DNA from 3 places in the Pseudomonas helvetica genome. Region 2 is predicted to be linked to each of the others. Evidence: predicted binding sites of a transcription regulator. Region 2 holds the regulator's gene; each other region holds the start of a gene.
What was found. The regulator sigma-54, encoded in region 2, starts transcription at its own class of promoters, with help from an activator protein. The targets are predictions, from matches to a motif close to ANTGGCATNNANNTTGCTNT.
Positions count from the first base shown of each region.

Region 1: the regulator sigma-54 is predicted to act here: its motif matches at 3,899-3,918, upstream of AABM55_RS03785 (pilin).
Region 3: the regulator sigma-54 is predicted to act here: its motif matches at 2,908-2,927, upstream of flgB (flagellar basal body rod protein FlgB).

Region 1 covers NZ_CP150917.1:855,472-863,120, forward strand. Annotated here, with positions in the region: gene AABM55_RS03770 (A24 family peptidase) at 1-815, opposite strand, end outside; gene AABM55_RS03775 (type II secretion system F family protein) at 818-2,035, opposite strand; gene pilB (type IV-A pilus assembly ATPase PilB) at 2,039-3,739, opposite strand; gene AABM55_RS03785 (pilin) at 3,966-4,376, shown strand; gene AABM55_RS03790 (BON domain-containing protein) at 4,654-5,010, shown strand; gene AABM55_RS03795 (DUF2845 domain-containing protein) at 5,122-5,421, opposite strand; gene AABM55_RS03800 (DUF748 domain-containing protein) at 5,424-7,649, opposite strand, start outside.
Region 2 covers NZ_CP150917.1:5,281,227-5,288,875, reverse strand. Annotated here, with positions in the region: gene pmbA (metalloprotease PmbA) at 42-1,388, shown strand; gene AABM55_RS24480 (HPr family phosphocarrier protein) at 1,607-1,879, opposite strand; gene rapZ (RNase adapter RapZ) at 1,895-2,752, opposite strand; gene ptsN (PTS IIA-like nitrogen regulatory protein PtsN) at 2,755-3,219, opposite strand; gene raiA (ribosome-associated translation inhibitor RaiA) at 3,232-3,540, opposite strand; gene AABM55_RS24460 (RNA polymerase factor sigma-54) at 3,650-5,143, opposite strand; gene lptB (LPS export ABC transporter ATP-binding protein) at 5,325-6,050, opposite strand; gene lptA (lipopolysaccharide transport periplasmic protein LptA) at 6,050-6,595, opposite strand; gene lptC (LPS export ABC transporter periplasmic protein LptC) at 6,582-7,154, opposite strand; gene AABM55_RS24440 (HAD family hydrolase) at 7,162-7,649, opposite strand, start outside.
Region 3 covers NZ_CP150917.1:4,731,231-4,738,879, reverse strand. Annotated here, with positions in the region: gene flgA (flagellar basal body P-ring formation chaperone FlgA) at 71-832, opposite strand; gene AABM55_RS22065 (chemotaxis protein CheV) at 914-1,846, shown strand; gene cheR (protein-glutamate O-methyltransferase CheR) at 1,892-2,719, shown strand; gene flgB (flagellar basal body rod protein FlgB) at 2,969-3,376, shown strand; gene flgC (flagellar basal body rod protein FlgC) at 3,380-3,823, shown strand; gene flgD (flagellar hook assembly protein FlgD) at 3,839-4,567, shown strand; gene flgE (flagellar hook protein FlgE) at 4,599-5,930, shown strand; gene AABM55_RS22035 (ribonucleoside-diphosphate reductase subunit alpha) at 6,110-7,649, opposite strand, start outside.

The DNA.
Region 1 (7,649 bases), 2.0 Mb from region 2:
GCAATCCAGCCGGCAATTGCCAGATAGGGTCCAAAGGGGATCGGCGTCGAGGTGTTGGTATCTTTCAGGCGCAGTAAAATCACTCCCCCCACAGCACCCACCAGCGATGAAAGCAGGACCGTCAGCGGCAGAATCTGCCAACCGCCCCAGGCACCGAGCAGCGCCAGGAGCTTGAAGTCGCCGTGACCGATACCTTCCTTGCCGGTTATCAGTTTGAACAGCCAATACACCGACCACAGCAGCAGATAGCCGGCCACCGCCCCCCACATCGCTGCCTGCAAAGGCACGAAAAGCTCGAAGCTGTTGACGATCAGACCCAGCCACAACAACGGCAACACCAGCACATCCGGCAGCAATTGGTGGTCGGCGTCGATCAGGCACATCGCCAATAACCCCCAACTCAGGACCAGCCCCCACGCAGCTGTCCAACCGAAGCCGAAGTGCCAGGCGACAAACGCCGACAGCACGCCGCAGGCCAGTTCGGTCAAGGGATAGCGGGCGCTGATCGGCGCTTTGCAATTTGAGCACCGGCCGCGCAGTGCCAGGTAACTGAGCAGAGGAATGTTCTCCCAGACGCGGATTCGATGGGCGCACTGCGGGCAGTGTGAATGCGGCAACATCAGGTTGTAGGTCGGGCCCGGTGCTTCAGGGGGTAAACCCAGTACATCCAGGGCTTGTTGCCGCCAGTCGCCCTCAAGCATTTTCGGCAGGCGCCAGACCACCACGTTGAGAAAACTACCGATCACCAGCCCAAGCACTAGCGCAGTGACAACGAATGCCAGTGGGTAACCGGCCATGAATTCACTCAAGGGCATGTTCAAATCGCTGAGCCGAGTTGGAAAATGGGCAGGTACATGGCAACCACCAGCCCGCCGACAATGACGCCGAGCACCACCATGATGAACGGCTCCAACAGGCTGGTCAGGCTGTCGACCATATTGTCGACTTCAGCTTCATAGTAGATCGCAACTTTGTCGAGCATATCGTCGAGTGCGCCAGACTCCTCGCCAATGGCGGCCATTTGAATCGCCATGTTGGGGAAAATCCTGCTGGTGCGCATCGAGAAGTTCAATTGCATGCCGGTGGAGACATCCTGTTTGATGCGCAGAACCGCCCGTTTGAACACGATATTGCCAGTAGCACCTGCTACCGAATCCAGAGCTTCGACCAGGGGGACGCCTGCGGCGAAGGTGGTCGACAGGGTACGGGCAAAGCGCGCCACCGCCGATTTGTAGAGCAGTGCGCCGAGTATCGGCATTTTCAGCAGTTTGGCATCCAGCCAGTCGCAAAAGCGTTGCGAGCGCTTGAGCGCATGGCGAAAGCTCAGGGCCCCGATGATCAGGCCGCCGAGTAACAGCCACCACCACGCCTGCATGAACTCGGACAGACCGATCACCATCAGGGTAAAGGCCGGGAGTTCTGCACCAAATCCGGAAAACACCGACTGAAATTGCGGGACCACTTTGACCAGCAGAATGCCGGTGACGATGATTGCGACAAAGACCACGGCCAGCGGATAGGTCATGGCTTTTTTGATCTTGGCCTTGAGGCTTTCGCTTTTCTCCTTGTAGGTCGCAATCCGCTCCAGCAGCGTGTCGAGCGCGCCGGCCTGCTCGCCCGCGTCGACCAGGTTGCAGTAGAGCTCATCGAAGTACTGTGGTTTTTTACGCAGCGCGGTGGCGAAGCTGTTGCCGGCGGCGACTTCCTGTTTCACCTCGTCCACCAGCTTGCGCATGTTCGGGTTGTCGAAGCCCTCGCCGATGATGTCGAACGACTGCAGCAGCGGCACACCGGCTTTCATCATGGTCGCCATTTGCCGGGTGAAGAGAGCAATGTCCAGCGGCTTGATACGGTTGCCGAGGTTGAACAGCGAAGCGGTTTTTTTCCGTACTTTGCCCGGGTTGATCCCTTGTTTGCGTAGCTGCGCCTTGATCAAGGCCGGGTTATGACCGCTCAGCTCGCCGGTTACCTTGCTGCCTTTCCTGTCGGTGCCTTCCCAGGCGTAGACGCTGACCTTGATTGCTTTGACCGCCATGACTCAATCCTTGGTGACCCGGTTGATTTCTTCGAGGCTGGTGATGCCCTGCATGGCCTTGAGCAAGCCCGAGGTGCGCAGGTCGTTGAAGCCGTCCTTGCGCATCTGCGTATCGATTTCCAGAGAATTGCCTTCAGCCATGATCAGCCGTTGCAGCTGCGGGGTGTTTTTCACCACTTCATAGATTCCGACTCGCCCTTTGTAGCCGTTGTTGCAGAGATCGCAACCGACGGGTTCGTAGATCGTGAAGGAGCCGATGCGTTCCCGTGGGAAGCCTTCCTTGATCAGAGTTTCGTCGGGAATCGAGAGGTTTTTTTTGCAGTGGGGGCACAGCTTGCGGGCCAGGCGCTGGGCAATGATCAGGTGCACGGCCGTGGCGATGTTGAACCCCGGGATGCCCATGTTGTGCAGCCGGGTCAGGGTTTCAGCCGCGCTGTTGGTGTGCAGGGTGGAAAGCACCAGGTGTCCGGTTTGCGCAGCCTTGATCGCGATTTCGGCGGTTTCCAGATCGCGGATCTCGCCGACCATTATCACGTCCGGGTCCTGGCGCAGAAATGAGCGCAATGCCTGAGCGAAATCCAGGCCCTGCCTGGGATTGACGTTGACCTGGTTGATGCCTTCCATGTTGATCTCTACCGGGTCTTCGGCGGTGGAGATATTGATGTCGACGGTATTAAGGATATTCAACCCGGTGTACAGCGACACGGTTTTCCCTGAACCCGTCGGCCCGGTGACCAGAATCAGCCCTTGAGGTTGCTTGAGCGCCGCCATATACAGGTCTTTTTGATCGGGCTCGTAACCCAGCGCGTCGATGCCCATCTGTGCACTGGAGGGGTCGAGAATCCGTATCACGATTTTTTCGCCCCACAACGTTGGCAGGGTGTTGACCCGAAAATCGATGGATTTGCTTTTCGACAGGTGCATCTTGAGCCGCCCGTCCTGGGGTTTTCGACGTTCCGAAATGTCCAGGCTGGCCATCACCTTGAGACGGGCAGCGATGCGGTTGGCCAATTGAGTCGGCGGCCTGGCAACTTCGCGCAGCATGCCGTCGGTCCGTACCCGCACCCGATAGATTTTTTCGTAGGGCTCGAAATGCAGGTCCGAGGAGCCGCCCTTGATCGCGTCCAGCAGCATCTTGTTGACGAAGCGCACCACCGGGGCATCGTCGGAGTCCTGGCCGGTGACAGCGTCCTGGCGCTGGTCGTCGACGGCTTTGATGTCCAGGCCCCCGAGGTCGATATCGGCCATGTCTTCCAGGCCCGTGCTGTGGCTGTCGAAGAATTTCTCGATGGCGTCGCTGAGCTTGTCGTCTTCGACCAGGATCGCTTCGGTGGTGAGCCCGGTGCTGAACTGGATATCGTTGATCGCCTGCTGATTGCTCGGGTCGGAAATGCCCACGAACAGTTTGTTGCCGCGCCGCCAGAGTGGCAGGGCGTGGTGCTGGCGAATCAGCTTTTCACTGACCAGGTCTTTGGGCTGGGAGTCTTTGTCGAGACAGTTGAGGTCGAGGAAGGCGACGCCGAAATGCTCTGAGGCAATTTCCGCAACCTGGCGACTGCTCACCATTTTGTTCTGTACCAGATAGCTGACCAGGGAAACGCGATTGCGCTGAGCTTGCTGATACGCCTGTTGCGCGCTTTTGTCAGTGAGCAGTTCGGCCAGCACCAATTGCTTGGCCAGACCGCTGAGGGCGATGTCATTCATTCGATTACCAGGCACAGACCGTTCAAGACTTATAGCCTAGTCAACGGATGGAACCTCACCAGCGCTCTTGAGGTGACAAAAAGTGTCAGATAGTGCGGTTCCTCGGGGTATGTGCCGGGCTTTTGCCGATCTGACACCCTGTAAGCCGGGGGCGAAGGGGTTGGCATGTGCTGTGCTTTGACTGGTTCAGGACATGAGATTTCGCCTCATGCATGGAGCCTGTTCTATGAATAATCAAAAAGGTTTTACCCTCATCGAGCTGCTGATCGTGGTGGCGATCATCGGCATTCTGGCGACGTTCGCGTTGCCGCTGTATTCCAAGTATCAGGCGCGGGCGAAGGTCACCGCGGGGCTGGCGGAAATTTCAGCACTGAAGGTGCCTTTTGAAGACATTATCAATCAGGGCACCGACCCGACACTGGCGCTGATCGGTGGTACGGCAACTACCGGTAACTGCACAATCACGGCATCGGGTACTGCTTCCAGCGGTGCAGGTACTATTGTTTGCACGATTGTCAATGCACCAGGTCCGGTGCTCAGCAAAACCATCACGCTGACGCGGACACTGGCCGGTGGCTGGACCTGCGCGACCACCGCGCTGCAGGACTACGCGCCCAAGGGTTGCACTGGCGTCTGATCCTGTATCGAAGCCTCAATGCCTCGCCTCTACGGACGCGAGGCATTTTCTCGACCGTTCGATGGCATCGCGGTAATTCGATAAAACCCGCAACTTGCATGTCAACAACGCCCGGGTCATGCATTTTGCATGACTCCAGTTATTTGGTTTTTTTATAACGCATTGATTTTTATTGGTTTATTTAGCTGTCTCAAGTTGGCACGGCCTTCGCACTGTCTCTGTTAACCCTGCTGAGAAGGCATGCAGCAGACTTTCTGGAAGAACAGGAGTTACTCGTATGAAGACGTTCGCTATCGCTGCCGCCGCTGCAACCGCTCTGACCCTGACCATGGCCAACGCTGCATTTGCGCAGACCACTCAAGCCACACAGTCGCCGATGGTGGTGGCTGCCGGTGAAATGACCAAGGCCGAGGAAGCAACTTCCGATACCTGGATCACCACTAAAGTGAAAAGCGATCTGGTCACCGAGAAGGGGATTCCTGGCACCGACATCAAAGTCGAAACCAACAAAGGCGTCGTTTCTCTATCGTCGAAAGTAGCCATTACCCAGTCTCAGAAAGATATGGCCGTCGCTATCACCAAGAAAATCAAAGGTGTCAAAGCTGTATCGGCTGATGGCCTGTTGGCCCAGTAAGACTGAAGGTTTCCCGCCGGAGCGGGGAGAAGCAAAAGATCGCAGCCTGCAGCAGCTCCTACAGACCATGATTTTGGCGTAGGAGCTGCCGCAGGCTGCGATCTTTTCCAATCAGTTTCCGCGTTTGCTGGTGATCCGTACCAGGCGGTTGCCTTCAAAGCGCAGGTATTGGTACATGCCGCTGTTCGGACCGTAGGTCCATTCCTCAACCGGGACTTCTTCCCGGCGATTGGCGCTGCGTTTGTAGCCCAACGCATCACGTGCAACCGGCTCGCCACATTTGTGCAGCACTTCACTGGTGCGATCGCCGACGCTGATCAACTGACTGCCGCAGCGCAAGGTATCGGTCTGGGCTTGCACCTGGCTGGCGAAGAACGCCAGTGCCAGGCTGATCAGCAATCGGCTATTCATGCTTACTCCGCATCCAGGTGCATGGGCGTGACGACTCGGCCATCGCTTTCGGCTTCGCCCAGGTTAGCGTCAACGAAATACACCCGGTCATCGGCGAGCTGGGCTTTGTCGACCAGGTAGTCCTTGATGGTGCTGGCGCGATCCTGACCCAGTTGGCGCAGCAGCGCGGTGTCTGAAGACCAGAACTTGATCACGCCTTCACGCAGTTTGGCGGTGCGCTCTGCTTTGCCCAGTTGCGTCCATTCGGCCGGTGGCTGGGTTTTCAGGCGTGTGCGGTAAATGGCTTCGAGCAGCGGGCCTTTTTCGCTGTCCGGGACTGCCAGCAACGAAGCTTGCGCAGGGACTTTGTCGCCGCGACGCTGGAGCATTTTGTAGTAGTTGTACTGGTATTCACGTTCCAGTCGCTGTTCGGCAATCAAGGGGCCATCGCTCTTCTCGGCGGCGGTACCTTCGATTTCCAGGCGCAGGGCCGGACGTTCCTTGAGCGCTTTGGCCAGGGTATCGAGCGCCGACTCGGCGTTCTTGCTCAGCTCACTTGAACCGGGTGCGAACGACACGCTGCCCAGGTCCTCGGCCCCACTGCCGTTGACCAGCCCGCCAATGAGCTTGAAGGGTGCCTCGGCCGCGCGCACGATCAGGTTGCGCAGGGTTTGCCAGATGATCGGCATGATGCTGAATTGCGGGTTGTTCAGATCGCCTGTTATCGGCAGATCAATGGAAATTTTGCCATCGCTGTCCTTGAGCAAGGCGATGGCCAGTTTCAGCGGCAAGCTCACGGCGTCCGGGCTGTCGACTTTTTCGCCCAGTTGCAGTTGCTCCACCACCACTTTGTTTTCGGCTTTCAACTGGCCTTTGACGATCTGGTAGTGCAGGTCGAGATTGAGCCGGCCCTTGCGGATCCGGTAACCGGCAAATTTGCCGGAGTAGGGGGTCAGGGTGGTCAGTTCGACGCGTTTGAAACTGGTGGCGATATCCAGCGCGGTCATCGGGTCGAACGGGGTGACGCTGCCCTTGATGGTCACCGGGGCGTAGCGGTCGACTTTGCCCTTGATGTCGACGGCGGCAGGTTTGACCTGGCGGCTGTCGATGGTGCCGATCTGGCCGTTGAGCTGTTGAATGGCGGTGGCAAAGTTCGGTGTCAGGCTGAAGTCGGCGAAGTTCGCCGAACCGTCGTTGATCGCAATCGCGCCGATGTGGATACCCAGTGGCTTGTCCTTGCTTGCAGCAGGTTTCGCGGCGGCGGTTTTACTGCCGTTGTCGGGCGATTGCGGGATCAGCAGGTCGTTGATGTTGGTGGTGCGATCATCGTTGATCATGAAGCGCACATACGGCTGTTGCAGGTTGATCTTGTCGATCGACAGGCTATCGCCATGTTGGTAGTTCAGGCCTTCGACCACCACTTGCTGCCACTTGAGGAAGTCGCGGGTTTTCAGAGTGTCCAGGGTGTGCAATTGGTCGACCTGAGCGCGGCCGGTAACGCTGAACGCCAGTGGCTCGGTGCTTTTCAGGTCAACCGCCAGGTCGCTGCCGAGCATCCCGGAACGCAGCTCCAGACGAATGAACGGGTTGATATAGGACTGGGCGACGCGCAAGTCGATGTCTTTGGTCTGGACCTTGAGTTTGGCGCTGATCGGCGCGAGGTTGACCTCGCCATTCGCGAGAATCTTGCCCTGCTTGCCCAGGCCGGTATCGACCTTGAGGGAGAACGGCGAACCATTGAGGCTATCGAAATTCTTCACGTCGACGTTCAGCGGGCCAAGCTCCAGTGCCACCGCCGGCTGGGCCTGACGGTCGGCCAAGTGCACTTGATAGTTGCGCAGCTCGACATCCTTGAGCAGCACTTGCCAGGGCTTGCTCGGCACCGCCGGATCGGGTTTTGGTTGCGGCGAGTCTGCCGCCGCCGGAGCCTTGGTTGACTCGGGTTTTGTGGCCGGTTTGGTCGGTTGGCTGGCGAAGAGCTTCTGCCAGTCGAGCTGGCCATCGGCTTCGCGGGCGGCCCAGGTTTCGAGCTTCTGGCTGCGGATCTTGCCGACGATCACTTGTTGCTTGACCAGATCGACCGTGGTCTCGCTGACGTCCAGACGTTCGAGGCGCACCAGCGGCCGGCCATCCGGGGCCTTGATGGCGAACGGAGCAACGCTGACCGAGGCGTTGTTCAGCAGCAGTTCGGTTCCCTGCGTCAGGTTGAACTTGTAATCGGTGCTCAGGTTCAGCGTTCCGTCTTCAAG
Region 2 (7,649 bases):
CGATGACCTTAACCGAAAGCAGAATTTGAGTGGAGAACAGCATGAGTGCAGTTGAAAGCGTCGGCCCACAAGCGTTGCCGGCACTGCAAGAGCAAGTCGAGCAGATCATCGCCGAAGCCAGGCGCCAGGGCGCCAGCGCCTGCGAAGTGGCTGTGTCTCTGGAGCAAGGCCTGTCGACCACGGTGCGTCAGCGGGAAGTTGAAACCGTTGAGTTCAACCGTGACCAGGGTTTTGGCATTACCTTGTATGTTGGCCAGCGCAAAGGCTCGGCCAGCACCTCGGCCAGTGGCCCCGAGGCCATTCGCGAAACCGTCGCCGCGGCCTTGGCCATCGCCAAGCACACCTCCGAAGACGAACACTCGGGCCTGGCCGACGCCGCGCTGATGGCCAAGGACTTGCCGGACTTCGACCTGTTCCATGAATGGGACATCACCCCTGAGCAAGCGATCGAGCGGGCGCTGGCCTGTGAAGCGGCGGCATTCGCCACCGACAGCCGGATCAAGAACGCCGATGGCACCACCTTGAGCACTCACCAGGGCTGCCGCGTCTATGGCAATAGCCATGGCTTTATCGGTGGTTATGCGTCGACGCGTCACAGCCTGAGTTGCGTGATGATCGCCGAAGCTGACGGTCAGATGCAGCGCGATTACTGGTATGACGTTAATCGCCAGGGCAATCTGCTGGCCGATCCGCTGAGCATTGGCCAGCGTGCGGCGCAACGGGCAGCCAGCCGTTTGGGCGCGCGTCCGGTGCCGACCTGCGAAGTGCCGGTGCTGTTTTCCGCGGAACTGGCGGGTGGTTTGTTCGGCAGTTTCCTCGGCGCAATTTCGGGCGGCAATCTGTACCGCAAGTCGTCGTTCCTTGAAGGTGCACTGGGCCAGAAACTGTTCCCTGAATGGCTGACTATCGATGAGCGTCCGCATCTGATGCGCGCCTTGGGCAGTTCGGCATTCGATGGCGATGGTCTGGCGACGTACGCCAAACCGTTCGTCGAGAAGGGTGAGTTGGTGTCTTATGTGCTCGGTACGTATTCCGGACGCAAACTTGGCATGCCAAGCACCGCCAACGCCGGTGGCGTGCACAATCTGTTCGTTACCCATGGCGATGAGGACCAGGCGGCGTTGTTACGGCGCATGGGGCGTGGCTTGCTGGTGACTGAATTGATGGGACAGGGTTTGAACATGGTCACCGGTGACTACTCTCGCGGCGCGGCGGGTTTCTGGGTCGAGAACGGTGAAATCCAGTTCGCGGTCCAGGAAGTGACTATTGCCGGCAACATGCGCGATATGTTCAAGCAGATCATTGCCGTGGGTAATGACCTGGAACTGCGCAGCAACATTCGCACCGGTTCAGTGTTGATCGAGCGGATGACGGTAGCGGGCAGCTAAGCGCTACCGCGATACAAAAAAAGCGCGCCACCCAATGGGTGGCGCGCTTTTTTATTGCCTGAAGCAAAACCTGTGGTGAGGGGGTTTGCTCCCGCTCGATCGCAAAGCGGTCGTAATCCGGCAATCGCGTTCCATCTGAATACTCGCGGTGGCTGATTTTAGGGTCGCTTCGCGACCCAGCGGGAGCAAGCTCCCTCGCCACATAAGCCCGCTCGAGCTTACTCGCCTTCGTCGAAGTAGTTGTTGATCAGCGCCACCAATGCGTCCATCGCTTCCTGCTCCTGCTCACCTTCAGTGCTCAGGTGGATCTTGGTGCCTTTGCCAGCCGCGAGCATCATCATGGCCATGATGCTTTTGCCGTCGACCATGGATTGCGGGGTGCGTCCGGCTCTGATCTGGCAGGGAAACTGACCCGCGACGCCAACGAATTTGGCGGAAGCACGGGCATGCAGACCCAGTTTGTTGATGATTTCAATTTCCAGAGCAGGCATCGCGGTGTGAATCCTTTAGCTAAGGTCGCGGTGGCGAACCTGGACGTTCTTCAGGGATTGTTGCAGGACCTGACCCAGGCGTTCGGTCAGGTAGACGGAGCGATGATGCCCGCCGGTGCAGCCAATGGCGATGGTGACGTAAGCGCGGTTGCTGGCGGCAAAGCGCGGTAGCCATTTGAGCAGGTAAGTGGAGATGTCCTGGAACATCTCTTCGACATCCGGTTGAGCTGCCAGGTACTCGGCAACCGGCTGGTCCAGCCCGGACTGACCGCGCAGTTCCGGCTTCCAGTATGGGTTCGGCAAGCAACGTACGTCGAACACCAGATCGGCATCCACCGGCATGCCCCGCTTGAAGCCGAAGGATTCCACCAGAAACGCAGTGCCCGGCTCTGGCTGGTTCAAGAGGCGCAACTTGATGGTATCGCGCAACTGATACAGGTTCAGATTGGTGGTGTTGACCTTGAGGTCCGCCAGGTCGGCAATCGGTCCCAGCAGATTGGTTTCGTCATCGATGGCTTCGGCCAGCGAGCGGTTGGCGCTGCTCAGCGGGTGGCGGCGACGGGTTTCCGAGAAACGCTTGAGCAAGGTTTCTTCGTCGGCGTCCAGGTACAGCACATCGCATTGAATGTGCCGGCTGCGCACTTCTTCCAGGAGTTCCGGGAAGCGTGACAGGTGGCTCGGCAGGTTGCGCGCATCGATGGAAACCGCAACCAGCGGTTGCGCCAGTTCGGTGTGAATCAGTGCGCGCTCGGCCAGTTCCGGTAACAGGCCGGCCGGCAGGTTGTCGATGCAGTAGTAACCGTTGTCCTCCAGTACATCGAGGGCGGTACTTTTACCTGAGCCAGAACGGCCGCTGACGATGATCAAGCGCATGATTAGTGACCGTTCTGCTCGTCGAGGACAACCTGATACAGGGCTTCATTACTTTTTGCGCTGCGCAGGCGATCACGGACTTCTTTACGATCGAGCATGCTGGCGATCTGGCGCAGCAGTTCCAGGTGCGCATCGGTAGCGGCTTGCGGGACCAGCAGAACGAATAGCAGGTCGACCGGAGCGCCGTCGATGGCGTCGAAATCTATAGGAGCGTCCAGGTGCATCAAGGCACTGATGGGCGACTCGCAACCTTTGAGGCGGCAGTGGGGGATGGCGATGCCGTTGCCAAAACCGGTGGAGCCGAGTTTTTCACGGGCGACCAGACTCTCGAAGACATCCTGCATGGCCAGACCCGGCACTTCGCGGGCGATCAGGTTGGCAATTTGTTCGAGGGCTTTCTTTTTACTGCCGCCCGGCACGTTCACCAAAGAACGGCCGGGGGTCAGGATGTTTTCAAGTCGGATCATGGGTTGGGAGTGTTAACGACCGGTCGCGCCCTGGAGGAGGCTCTGGGTCTTTTCCTTATGCTTTTTGAGTTGTTTATCCAGCTTGTCGGTCAGGGCGTCGATCGCGGCATACATGTCGTTATGCTCAGCGTTGGCGACCACTTCTCCACCGGGGATATGCAGCGTGGCTTCGATTTTCTGCAGCAGCTTCTCGACGGTCAACGTGACCTGCACATTGGTGATCTTGTCGAAATGCCTTTCTAATCGGTCGAGCTTTTCGCCGATGTAGATGCGCAGGGGTTCGGTCACTTCCAGTTGGTGTCCACTGATGTTGACTTGCATACAGCTTCTCCTTCGTTGCCAGTGCATAAGGCGGCAGGCTGGCTTGCCTGCCACTAGAGCGTGTCCGAAAAGCTTTCGAACACACCCTGGAACGCTATGGCGTAGCCCGTCACATCAACCGCTTGCGTTCGCTCGAAGGCGCGATCCCCAGGGACTCGCGGTACTTGGCGACGGTGCGGCGGGCCACCTGAATGCCTTGTGCCTCCAGTAAACCAGCGATCTTGCTGTCACTCAACGGCTTTTTCTGATTTTCCGCTGCAACCAGTTTTTTGATGATTGCGCGGATCGCTGTGGACGAGCATTCGCCGCCTTCAGAGGTGCTGACATGGCTGGAGAAAAAGTATTTCAGTTCATAAATACCGCGTGGGGTATGCATGAATTTTTGCGTGGTCACCCGTGAAATCGTCGACTCGTGCATGCCGACCGCTTCAGCGATGTCATGCAGGACCAAAGGCTTCATGGCCTCATCGCCGTACTCAAGGAAGCCGCGCTGGTGCTCGACGATCTGGGTAGCGACTTTCATCAGGGTTTCGTTGCGGCTTTGCAGGCTCTTGATGAACCAGCGCGCTTCCTGCAACTGATTGCGCATGAAGGTGTTGTCGGCGCTGGTGTCGGCGCGGCGGACAAAGCCGGCGTATTGCGGGTTGACGCGCAGGCGCGGAACCGACTCCTGGTTCAACTCCACCAGCCAGCGCTCGTTGTCTTTGCGCACGATGACGTCGGGAACGACGTACTCGGCTTCGCTGGACTCGATTTGCGAGCCTGGACGCGGATTCAGGCTTTGCACCAGTTCGATGACCTGGCGTAGCTCATCTTCCTTGAGCTTCATGCGGCGCATCAGTTGGCTGTAGTCGCGGCTGCCCAGCAGGTCGATGTAATCGATGACGAGGCGCTTGGCCTCAGCCAGCCAAGGGGTCTTGGCGGGCAATTGACGCAGTTGCAGCGACAGGCATTCGCTGAGGTTGCGTGCGCCGATACCGGCCGGCTCGAATTGCTGGATGCGATGCAGGACGGCTTCGATCTCGTCGAGCTCGATGTCCAGTTCCGGATCGAAGGCTTCGAGGATTTCCTCGAGGGTTTCGTCCAGGTAGCCCTGATTGTTGATGCAATCGATCAGGGTCACCGCGATCAGTCGATCGGTGTCGGACATCGGTGCCAGGTTCAATTGCCAGAGCAGATGACTCTGCAGGCTTTCGCCGGCGGAAGTGCGAGTGGTGAAGTCCCATTCGTCGTCATCGTTGCTCGGCAGGCTGCTGGCGCTGGTCTGGTAAACGTCTTCCCAGGCGGTGTCGACCGGCAGTTCGTTAGGGATGCGCTCATTCCAGTCGCCTTCCTCAAGGTTGTCTACCGTCGGCGCGGTTTCCTGGTAGGAGGGTTCCTGGATGTCGGTGTTGGGTTTCTGCTCGATATTGTCCGCCATCGGGTCGGCGTTATCGAAGTCGTCGCCTTCTTCCTGGCGTTCGAGCATTGGATTGGACTCCAGTGCCTCCTGGATTTCCTGTTGCAGGTCCAGGGTCGACAATTGGAGCAGGCGGATGGCCTGTTGCAGCTGCGGTGTCATCGTCAGCTGCTGGCCCATTCTCAAGACTAGCGATGGTTTCATGGCAGGGGCTTAACACCTTATTCGCCGGCGCACATGCGCCATCCACTACAGGGCGCCGGAGCGCCAAACATAAGCAAATTATATGCCTGAAACTGAAGTGTTTGCCTAGAGCGCTGTAACAATAAATACGTATAGTTTTATTGGGGCAAGCGCTCCGGCGACTGACCAGACACCTCAGTGCTTACAGGCGGAACTCATGGCCCAGATACACTTCCTTGACCAGGTCGTTGGCCAGGATGGTTTCGGCGTCGCCTTCGGCGATCAATTGACCGTCGTTGACGATGTAGGCGGTTTCGCAGATGTCCAGGGTTTCACGGACGTTGTGGTCCGTGATCAGCACGCCGATACCCTTGGCCTTGAGGTGATGAATGATCTGCTTGATGTCGCCCACCGAAATCGGGTCCACGCCGGCGAAAGGTTCGTCGAGCAGGATGAATTTCGGTGCCGTGGCCAGGGCGCGAGCGATTTCCACACGGCGACGTTCGCCACCGGAAAGGCTCATGCCGAGGTTGTCGCGGATATGGTTGATGTGGAATTCCTGCAACAGGCTTTCCAGCTCTTTGCGACGACCGGCCTTGTCGAGTTCCTTGCGGGTCTCGAGGATGGCCATGATGTTGTCGGCGACCGAGAGTTTGCGGAAGATCGACGCTTCTTGTGGCAGATAGCCAATACCCGCTCGTGCACGACCGTGCATTGGCTGGTGGCTGACGTCCAGGTCGTCGATCAGTACGCGCCCCTGATCGGCCTGGACCAGGCCCACGATCATGTAGAAGCAGGTTGTCTTGCCGGCACCGTTCGGGCCAAGCAGGCCGACGATCTGGCCGCTGTCGATCGACAGGCTGACGTCACGCACGACCTGGCGGCTCTTGTAGCTCTTGGCCAGATGCTGGGCTTTCAGAGTTGCCATTACTGGGCCTTCTGCTCGTCGGTTTTCTTTTTCGGCTGGATCACCATATCGACCCGTGGGCGCGGCGCAGTGACCGAGGCACCGGTAGCGCGGCCTGCGTTAGCAACCTGCTTGACGGTGTCGTAGACGATTTTCTCGCCTTCGGTGGTGTTGCCTTCGTTGATCACCTTGGCACGGTCGATCAGTACGATGCGGTTTTGCGCGGCATGGTACTGGATAGTCACCCCGTAGCCCTGGACGGGTTTGGTGTCGGTCGGCTTTTGCAACTGCTCGAAATACGCCAGGTTGCCCACCGAGGTCACGACATCGATATCGCCGGCCTTGGTGCGGGTGATGGTCACGGTGTTGCCTTTGATGATCATCGAGCCCTGGGTAATGATCACGTCACCTTTGTAGGTGGCCACGCCATTCTTGTCGTCCAGCTGAGCATCGTCAGCCTGAATGCGAATGGGTTGCTGGCTATCGTTCGGCAGAGCCCAGGCGCTCACGCTTCCCAGTGCTGCGCCCAGACTGAGCAAAATAGGGAGAGTTTTAACGAGCCTCATACTGTCCTCTTACGTTCGATAGCAGGTGTATCCTGCTGTCTTTCAAATACGCTTTCATTCCGTTACCAGTCGATACACCACCAGCGCCGTCGATTCTAACGGCTTGCTGGGTCTGCGCATATTGCTGTTGCGGGAATACCGTCATACGACTACTGGTAATCAGCATCGGGCGGTTCTGCTCGTCCGTGCGTGCGATACGTACCGAGTCGATCAATTCAACTTCAGTGCCGCCTGAATTGACCTCGCCACGCTTGCTCTGGATGTGCCAGGGGTACGCGGTGCCCCGATACATGTTCAGGTCGGGGTTGGTCAGCAGGGTGATGTCGGTTGCTTTGACGTGCTCGACCTTGTCGGATGTCAGGTCATACTGCAATTTGCCATCGGGCAGGTACTGCACGCTGTGGGCGTTGATGGCGTAGTAGTCGATCTGGCTCTCGTCGACGTGCGCTACCGGCTTGTCGAGAAAGCGTTCCGGGCTGATGTTCCAGTAGCCAACGGCCGCGAGCAACGCGGCAATGACCCCGAAAAACACTATGTTGCGAATTTTCTTGCTCAGCATAAGTGGCTCACAGGTACGCGGCATTAGCCGCTTCAAGGTTGCCCTGGGCACGCAGGATCAGCTCACAGAACTCGCGAGCGGCACCTTCGCCGCCACGGGCCTGAGTGATGCCGTGAGCGTTTTCGCGGACGAAGCTGGCGGCGTTGGCCACTGCCATGCCCAGGCCAACACGGCGAATCACCGGCAGATCCGGCAGGTCGTCGCCCAGGTAGGCAACCTGTTCATAGCTTAGGCCCAGTTGCGCCAGAAGCTCGTCGAGCACTACCAGTTTGTCCTCGCGGCCCTGATACAGGTGAGGAATACCAAGGTTTTTGGCGCGTCGCTCGACCACCGGGGTCTTGCGTCCGCTGATGATGGCGGTCGTCACGCCGGAGGCCATCAGCATTTTGATGCCCTGGCCGTCGAGCGTGTTGAAGGTCTTGAATTCGCTGCCGTCTTCGAGAAAGTACAGGCGGCCGTCGGTCAGCACGCCATCGACGTCGAAGACCGCGAGCT
Region 3 (7,649 bases), 550 kb from region 2:
GCCCGGGCGCGTCGGTATTTGCCCTGCGTGAGGCACAGTTTAGGGAACAGGACGGTTGTGCGCCAGTTATCTACATGGAGACTTCCACCTGCCCCGGGGCCATGACTTGCGCCTTGATGACCCGTTGGGAGTTGAGGTTTTTGACTCTGATCTGTTCGTTAAGGCCGCCATTGGACAGCGCCTCACCCGGCATCCGCACGCTGAGCGTGCCGCTGCGGGCGGTGATGACCACCTGATCACCCTTGCGCACGACTTCTGCCTGCTCCAGATGAACAAGCGTAATCACTTGATCGCTGACCATTGGTCGGACAAGTTTTTGTCCGATGGCTTGATCGACGTTTGTCAGATATCCCTGATTGATCAGGCTGATATCGCGCTCACGCAACATGACATCCGAAGGGTCGATGATTCCGGCTCGTTTGAGGGGGCGGGTGGTCGTGACGACCTCGCGAAACAGGCGGACTTGAGCGGGTACGAAGACTGTCCAGGGGGAGACGCCATCGCAACGGACTTTCACCGTAACCCGGCCCAGAGGTATCGCGGGGCTCTCCAATGTCGCTGTCAATTCCCTGTCGCACGCCGGCATGTGCATGCGCGGGTCGAGCTTGTTGACTTCGATTTCGTAGCGCCCTGCGGTTTGGCTGGTGGCCAGATAGTCTTCTACGGTGAATTCAAGAAAGCCCTGAGTGACGCCGATAAGTAGATCAGGCAAGGTAACCGGGTCAGCAAAGGCAGGGCTGCCAACGTTCAACAGGCATACGGCTGACAGGGCGCCGAGGAATTTACGGCACATTGATGTCAGGCGTCGGGAAAATGTCGTTTTTGTGTTCATGGCAGTTAAAAAGCAAGCGCCGTGCCGTTTAGTGATGAATGTGCGTCGCAACACACTTAGCGTTGGTGTAGGAGTCTGGGCATGGCTGGTGTAATGGATTCGGTTAACCAGCGCACGCAACTGGTAGGGCAGAATCGCCTGGAGCTGTTGTTGTTCCGTCTCGACGGCCAGCAGCTTTACGGGATCAACGTGTTCAAGGTTCGGGAGGTGCTGCAATGCCCCAAACTGACCCTGATGCCCAAGTCCAGTCCTGTCGTGTGCGGTGTGGCGAATATTCGTGGGGCAACCATTCCGATTCTGGATCTGGCAATGGCGACCGGCTCAGGCGGGTTGCAGGATCAAAGCAATCCCTTCGTGATCATCACGGAGTACAACACCAAGACCCAGGGTTTTTTGGTGAGGTCGGTCGAGCGGATCGTCAACATGAATTGGGAAGAAATCCATCCGCCGCCCAAGGGCACGGGTCGCGATCATTACCTGACCGCAGTGACTCGAGTCGACAATCAGTTGGTTGAAATCATCGACGTGGAAAAGGTCCTGGCGGAAGTTGCGCCGACGTCGGATGTGATTTCGGTGGGCGTGATCGATGCCGAGACCCAGCACAAGGCGATTTCGTTGCGAGTGCTCACTGTCGATGACTCGTCGGTGGCGCGCAAGCAGGTCTCGCGTTGCCTGCAGACGGTGGGGGTTGAAGTCGTTGCGTTGAACGACGGCCGGCAAGCGCTGGATTACCTGCGCAAACTGGTCGATGAGGGCAAGAAGCCGGAAGAAGAGTTTCTGATGATGATTTCCGACATCGAAATGCCCGAAATGGACGGTTACACCCTTACGAGCGAGATCCGCAGCGACCCTCGCATGCAAAAGCTCCATATCATCCTGCATACTTCGTTGTCAGGTGTATTCAATCAGGCGATGGTGAAGAAAGTCGGTGCCGATGACTTCCTTGCCAAATTCCGTCCTGATGACCTGGCATCCCGGGTAGTCGACCGGATCAAAGCAGCAGATATCAGCTAGTGGCCTTCGCTCCTGGCGGTCAATACGATTTAAGAGGCGGCATCATTGTCTACGGGTAATTTGGATTTCGAACAGTTCCGGGTCTTCCTGGAAAAAGCCTGTGGCATTTTGCTCGGTGAGAACAAGCAGTATCTGGTGTCGAGCCGTCTCAACAAACTGATGGAACAGCAAGGCATCAAGTCCTTGGGTGAGTTGGTGCAGCGGATGCAGACCCAACCGCGCAGTGGTTTGCGCGAGATGGTGGTGGACGCGATGACGACGAACGAAACCCTCTGGTTTCGTGACACCTATCCGTTTGAAGTCTTGAAGAACAAAGTGCTGCCTGAGTCCATCAAGGCCAGTCCCGGGCAGCGCCTGCGGATCTGGTCGGCGGCGTGCTCGTCCGGGCAGGAACCGTATTCGCTGTCGATGTCGATCGACGAGTTCGAGCGGGTCAATATGGGGCAGTTGAAGATGGGGGTGCAGATCGTGGCCACCGACCTGTCCGGGACCATGTTGACCAACTGCAAGACCGGTGAGTACGACAGCCTGGCGATTGGTCGAGGTCTTTCACCGGAGCGTCTGCAACGCTACTTCGATCCGAAAGGGCCGGGACGTTGGGCGATCAAGGCACCGATCAAGAGTCGGGTGGAGTTCCGCTCGTTCAACCTGCTGGACAGCTACGCCAGTCTCGGCAAGTTCGACATCGTGTTCTGCCGCAACGTATTGATCTACTTCTCTGCCGAAGTGAAGAAAGACATTCTGCTGCGGATTCACAGCACGCTGAAGCCGGGCGGTTATCTGTTCCTGGGGGCTTCCGAAGCGTTGAACGGTTTGCCGGATCATTATCAGATGGTTCAGTGCAGCCCGGGGATCATCTATCAGGCGAAGTGATTGGCCGGTCGTCGGTACTGAAAAAAATAACGGGAGTCCTCAGGGGCTCCCGTTTTTTTTGTCTTCTTTGTAGGAACTTTGGGAGGGCAGGCGGCAGAAAAGCGGCAGGCGCCGGAAATCCGTTGCCGCTTTTCTGGCATTGCCGCTTTGCCGCCGCTCGCAAAGCCCCGGTTTATGGGGTTTTAGAAGCTGGCACGGGGCTTGCTATAACCCTGTTACGAAAAATCAGGTCACCCAAAGGTTTCCGACATGAGCATCAGCTTCGATAAAGCGCTCGGTATCCACGAACAAGCCCTGGGCTTCCGCGCTCAGCGTGCCGAAGTCCTGGCCAACAACATTGCCAACGCCGATACCCCGAACTACAAGGCTCGGGATCTGGACTTCTCGTCGGTGCTGGCCGCCCAGAACGACAAGAACAAGAACGGCACCTTTGCTTTGAACATGACCAATAGCCGTCATATCGAAGCCCAGGGTATGAGCAGTGGTGAGGAGTCGCTGCTGTATCGCACGCCGATGCAACCGTCGATTGACCAAAACACCGTGGATGCCCAACTGGAACAGTCGAACTACGCGCAAAACGCGGTCAACTTCCAGGCCAGCTTCACGCTGCTCAACAGCAAATTCAAAGGGCTGGTATCAGCCCTGCGCGGGGAGTAATCCATGTCTCTGTCCAGTGTATTCAACATTGCCGGTAGCGGCATGAGTGCTCAAACCACTCGCTTGAACACCGTCGCCAGTAACATCGCCAACGCCGAGACCGTCTCTTCGAGCATCGATCAGACCTACCGTGCCCGTCACCCGGTGTTTGCCACCATGTTCCAGGGCGGTCAGTCCGGTGGCAGCAATTCGCTGTTCCAGAATCAGGATGCCGCAGGCCAGGGCGTGCAGGTACTCGGCGTAGTCGAAGATCAAAGCAACCTCGAAGCACGCTACGAGCCGAACCATCCGGCGGCTGACGCCAAGGGTTACGTGTATTACCCCAACGTCAACGTGGTGGAGGAAATGGCCGACATGATTTCTGCCAGTCGTTCGTTCCAGACCAACGCGGAAATGATGAACACCGCCAAAACCATGATGCAGAAGGTCCTGACCCTCGGTCAGTGATAAGGGGCGATTTTTATGAGCGTTACCGATTCCACCGGCGGCCTGAGCATGACCGACCTGCTGGCGAACTCCTCGGTCAAGGGCACCGGTACGGCCGCGAATGGCCTTTCCGCAGCAACCAGTAGCGCGACCGGTGGCAAGGCGCTGGGCAAGGACGCGTTCCTGCAGTTGCTGGTGACGCAGTTGAAGAACCAGAACCCGCTTTCGCCGCAGGACAACGGCGCATTCGTGGCTCAACTGGCGCAGTTCAGCAGTCTTGAAGGGATCACTTCCCTCAATACGACTGTGAGTTCTCTCGCCAGTAATTTCAGCTCTTCCCAGGCCTTGCAGGCTTCTTCTCTGGTGGGTCGTTCGGTGATTGCGCAAACCAGCACCGCTCAGATCAGCGACCCGAGCAAGGGTCTGACCGGTACGGTGAACCTGACATCGTCCATCACCGATGGAACGGTGACTATCAGCGATGCCAGCGGAAAGGTTGTGAGAACCCTTAACCTGGGCACTCAGCCTGCAGGCAGCGCCAGCTTCACTTGGGACGGCAACGACAATAGCGGCGCCGCAGTCGCTGCGGGCACTTATACCGTCAAGGCCAATGCGCCGATCAACGGCACGGCGACCGATCTGGCCACCTACCTGCCAGCAACGGTCAACAGCGTGACGCTGAGCCAAACCGGCGGCGAGTTGATGCTCAATCTTGCAGGTCTGGGCCCTATCGCCCTGTCCAAAGTTCAAACCATTGGTCTATAGAGCCGGCTAACGCGGCATAAAGGAGTGGAATATGTCTTTCAATATCGGCCTTAGCGGTCTCTATGCAGCCAACAAACAACTGGACGTGACCGGCAACAACATCGCCAACGTTGCGACCGCCGGTTTCAAGTCTTCGCGCGCCGAGTTCGCCGATGTCTACTCGGCAACCAAGCTGGGCAACGGCTCTAAAGTTGTCGGTAGCGGTGTAAACCTGGCCAACGTATCCCAGCAGTTCACCCAGGGTGATATCAACAACACCGGCAACGTGCTGGACATGGGCATCAATGGCTCGGGTTTCTTCACCCTGAGCAATAACGGTTCGACGACCTACACCCGTGCCGGTACGTTCAAGGTCGACAAGGATGGCTTCATCACCAATACCAATCAAACTGCCCGTTTGCAGGGTTACGGTGTGGACGCCAATGGCAAGGTCATCAACGGCGTGTTGACTGACCTTAAGATCGACACTTCGAATCTGGCGCCAAAACCGACGTCGACCGTGTCCTCGACGATCAACCTGGATTCGACTGCTCCGGTGATTGACGACACGGTAGCCACCGGTACTCCATTCGACCCAAACACCCTCGCCACCTACACCAAATCGTTCAGTACGCCGATCTATGATAGCCAGGGCAACTCGCACGTCATGGATCAATACATGGTGAAGACCGGCGCCAACACGTGGAAGACCTACACCCTGGTAGACGGTCGCAACCCGGATGCCACCGGCAGCGACCCGAAAGTCACCGCCCCGATTGCTACGACCATCACGTTTGATACCGCTGGCAAACTGGTCTCGGTGGCAACACCACCGGCGACGCCTGCGGCCCCTAACGCAGCCAATACCGTGACGTTGGCCAACTGGGTGCCGGGTAAGGTCACCAACGGTGTGTGGGCGGCCAACGGCGCGGCACCAAGCGCTAGCAAATTGACCATTTCGATGACCAACACTACGCAGTTCAATGCCGACTCTGCCCGCTCTATCCCGGCTCAGGACGGTTATGCCACCGGCCAGATCACCAACCTGACCATTGACGGCACCGGCACCCTGTTCGCCAACTTCAGTAACAACCAGAGCAAGGCCATCGGCCAGGTTGCGCTGGCCAGCTTCACCAACGAACAAGGCCTGCAAGCCGTAGGTGGCACCAGCTGGAAAGAAACGTTCGCCTCGGGTATCCCTGGCTACGATGCTCCGGAAACCGGGTCCCTGGGTTCGATTCAGTCCAACTCCCTGGAAGAGTCCAACGTCAACCTGACCAACGAACTGGTCAACCTGATCAAGGCGCAGAGCAACTACCAGGCCAACGCCAAAACCATCTCCACCCAGAGCACTATCATGCAGACCATCATTCAGATGACCTGATGCTGGTTGGTTGATAGCGCTACACAAGAAGCCCCTCGCAAGAGGGGCTTTTTTGTGCCTGAGGCAAACCTGTAGGAGCTAGGCGCCCCCCAGCTCCTACGCAAAAGAAAACCCCCGACCAGTCCAGAAGACTGATCGGGGGTTTCAGGTAAGCACCTTGTGGCGCTTACCGGCTCAGCTTATTGGCAGGCTTCGCAATCCGGCTCGTCGATGGCGCACGCCTTCGGTACTGGAGCAGGACCGGCTGGAGCTGCCAGGACCGAGTCGTCACCGTGGTTGCCGCCGCTGGAAACAGCGTTCAGCTTGCCGGTGTTGATGGTCGACTTCTCGGTGCTGGTCGCGGCCAGGGCACGGAGGTAGTAAGTGGTTTTCAGGCCACGGTACCAGGCCATGCGGTAGGTCACGTCGAGCTTCTTGCCCGATGCGCCGGCGATGTACAGGTTCAGCGACTGAGCCTGGTCGATCCACTTCTGACGACGGCTGGCCGCGTCAACGATCCACTTGGTGTCGACTTCGAAGGCAGTCGCGTAGAGCTCTTTGAGTTCTTGCGGGATGCGTTCGATCTGCTGCACGGAACCGTCGTAGTACTTCAGGTCGTTGATCATGACCGAGTCCCACAGACCGCGAGCCTTGAGGTCGCGAACCAGGTACGGGTTGATCACGGTGAATTCGCCCGACAGGTTCGATTTCACATAGAGGTTCTGGTAGGTCGGTTCGATCGACTGCGAGACGCCAGTGATGTTGGCGATGGTTGCGGTCGGTGCGATGGCCATGATGTTGGAGTTACGAATACCTTTCTGTACGCGAGCACGCACCGGCGCCCAGTCCAGGGTTTCGTTCAGGTCAACGTCGATGTACTTCTGGCCACGCTGATCGATCAGGATCTGTTGCGAATCCAGCGGCAGGATGCCTTTGGACCACAGCGAACCCTGGAACGTCTCGTAAGCGCCACGCTCGTCAGCCAGGTCACAGGAAGCCTGGATCGCGTAGTAGCTGACCGCTTCCATCGACTTGTCGGCGAACTCGACAGCCGCGTCGGAACCGTAAGGGATGTGCTGCAGGTACAAAGCGTCCTGGAAGCCCATGATGCCCAGGCCGACCGGACGGTGCTTGAAGTTGGAGTTCTTCGCTTGTGGCACCGAGTAGTAGTTGATGTCGATAACGTTATCGAGCATGCGAACGGCGGTGTTCACGGTACGTTCCAGCTTGGCGGTGTCCAGCTTGCCGTTGACGATGTGGTTCGGCAGGTTGATCGAGCCCAGGTTGCAAACGGCGATCTCGTCCTTGTTGGTGTTCAAGGTGATCTCGGTGCACAGGTTCGAGCTGTGAACCACGCCAACGTGCTGCTGTGGGCTGCGCAGGTTGCATGGGTCTTTGAAGGTCAGCCATGGGTGGCCGGTTTCAAACAGCATGGAGAGCATTTTGCGCCACAGGTCTTTGGCCTGGATGGTCTTGAACAGCTTGACCTTGCCTGGGTACTCGGTCAGGGCTTCGTAGTACTCGTAGCGTTCTTCGAAGGCCTTGCCGGTCAGGTCGTGCAGGTCCGGAACTTCGGACGGCGAGAACAGGGTCCATTTGCCGTCATCGAAGACGCGCTTCATGAACAGGTCAGGGATCCAGTTGGCAGTGTTCATGTCGTGGGTACGACGACGGTCATCACCGGTGTTCTTGCGGAGTTCGATGAACTCCTCGATGTCCATGTGCCAGGTTTCCAGGTAA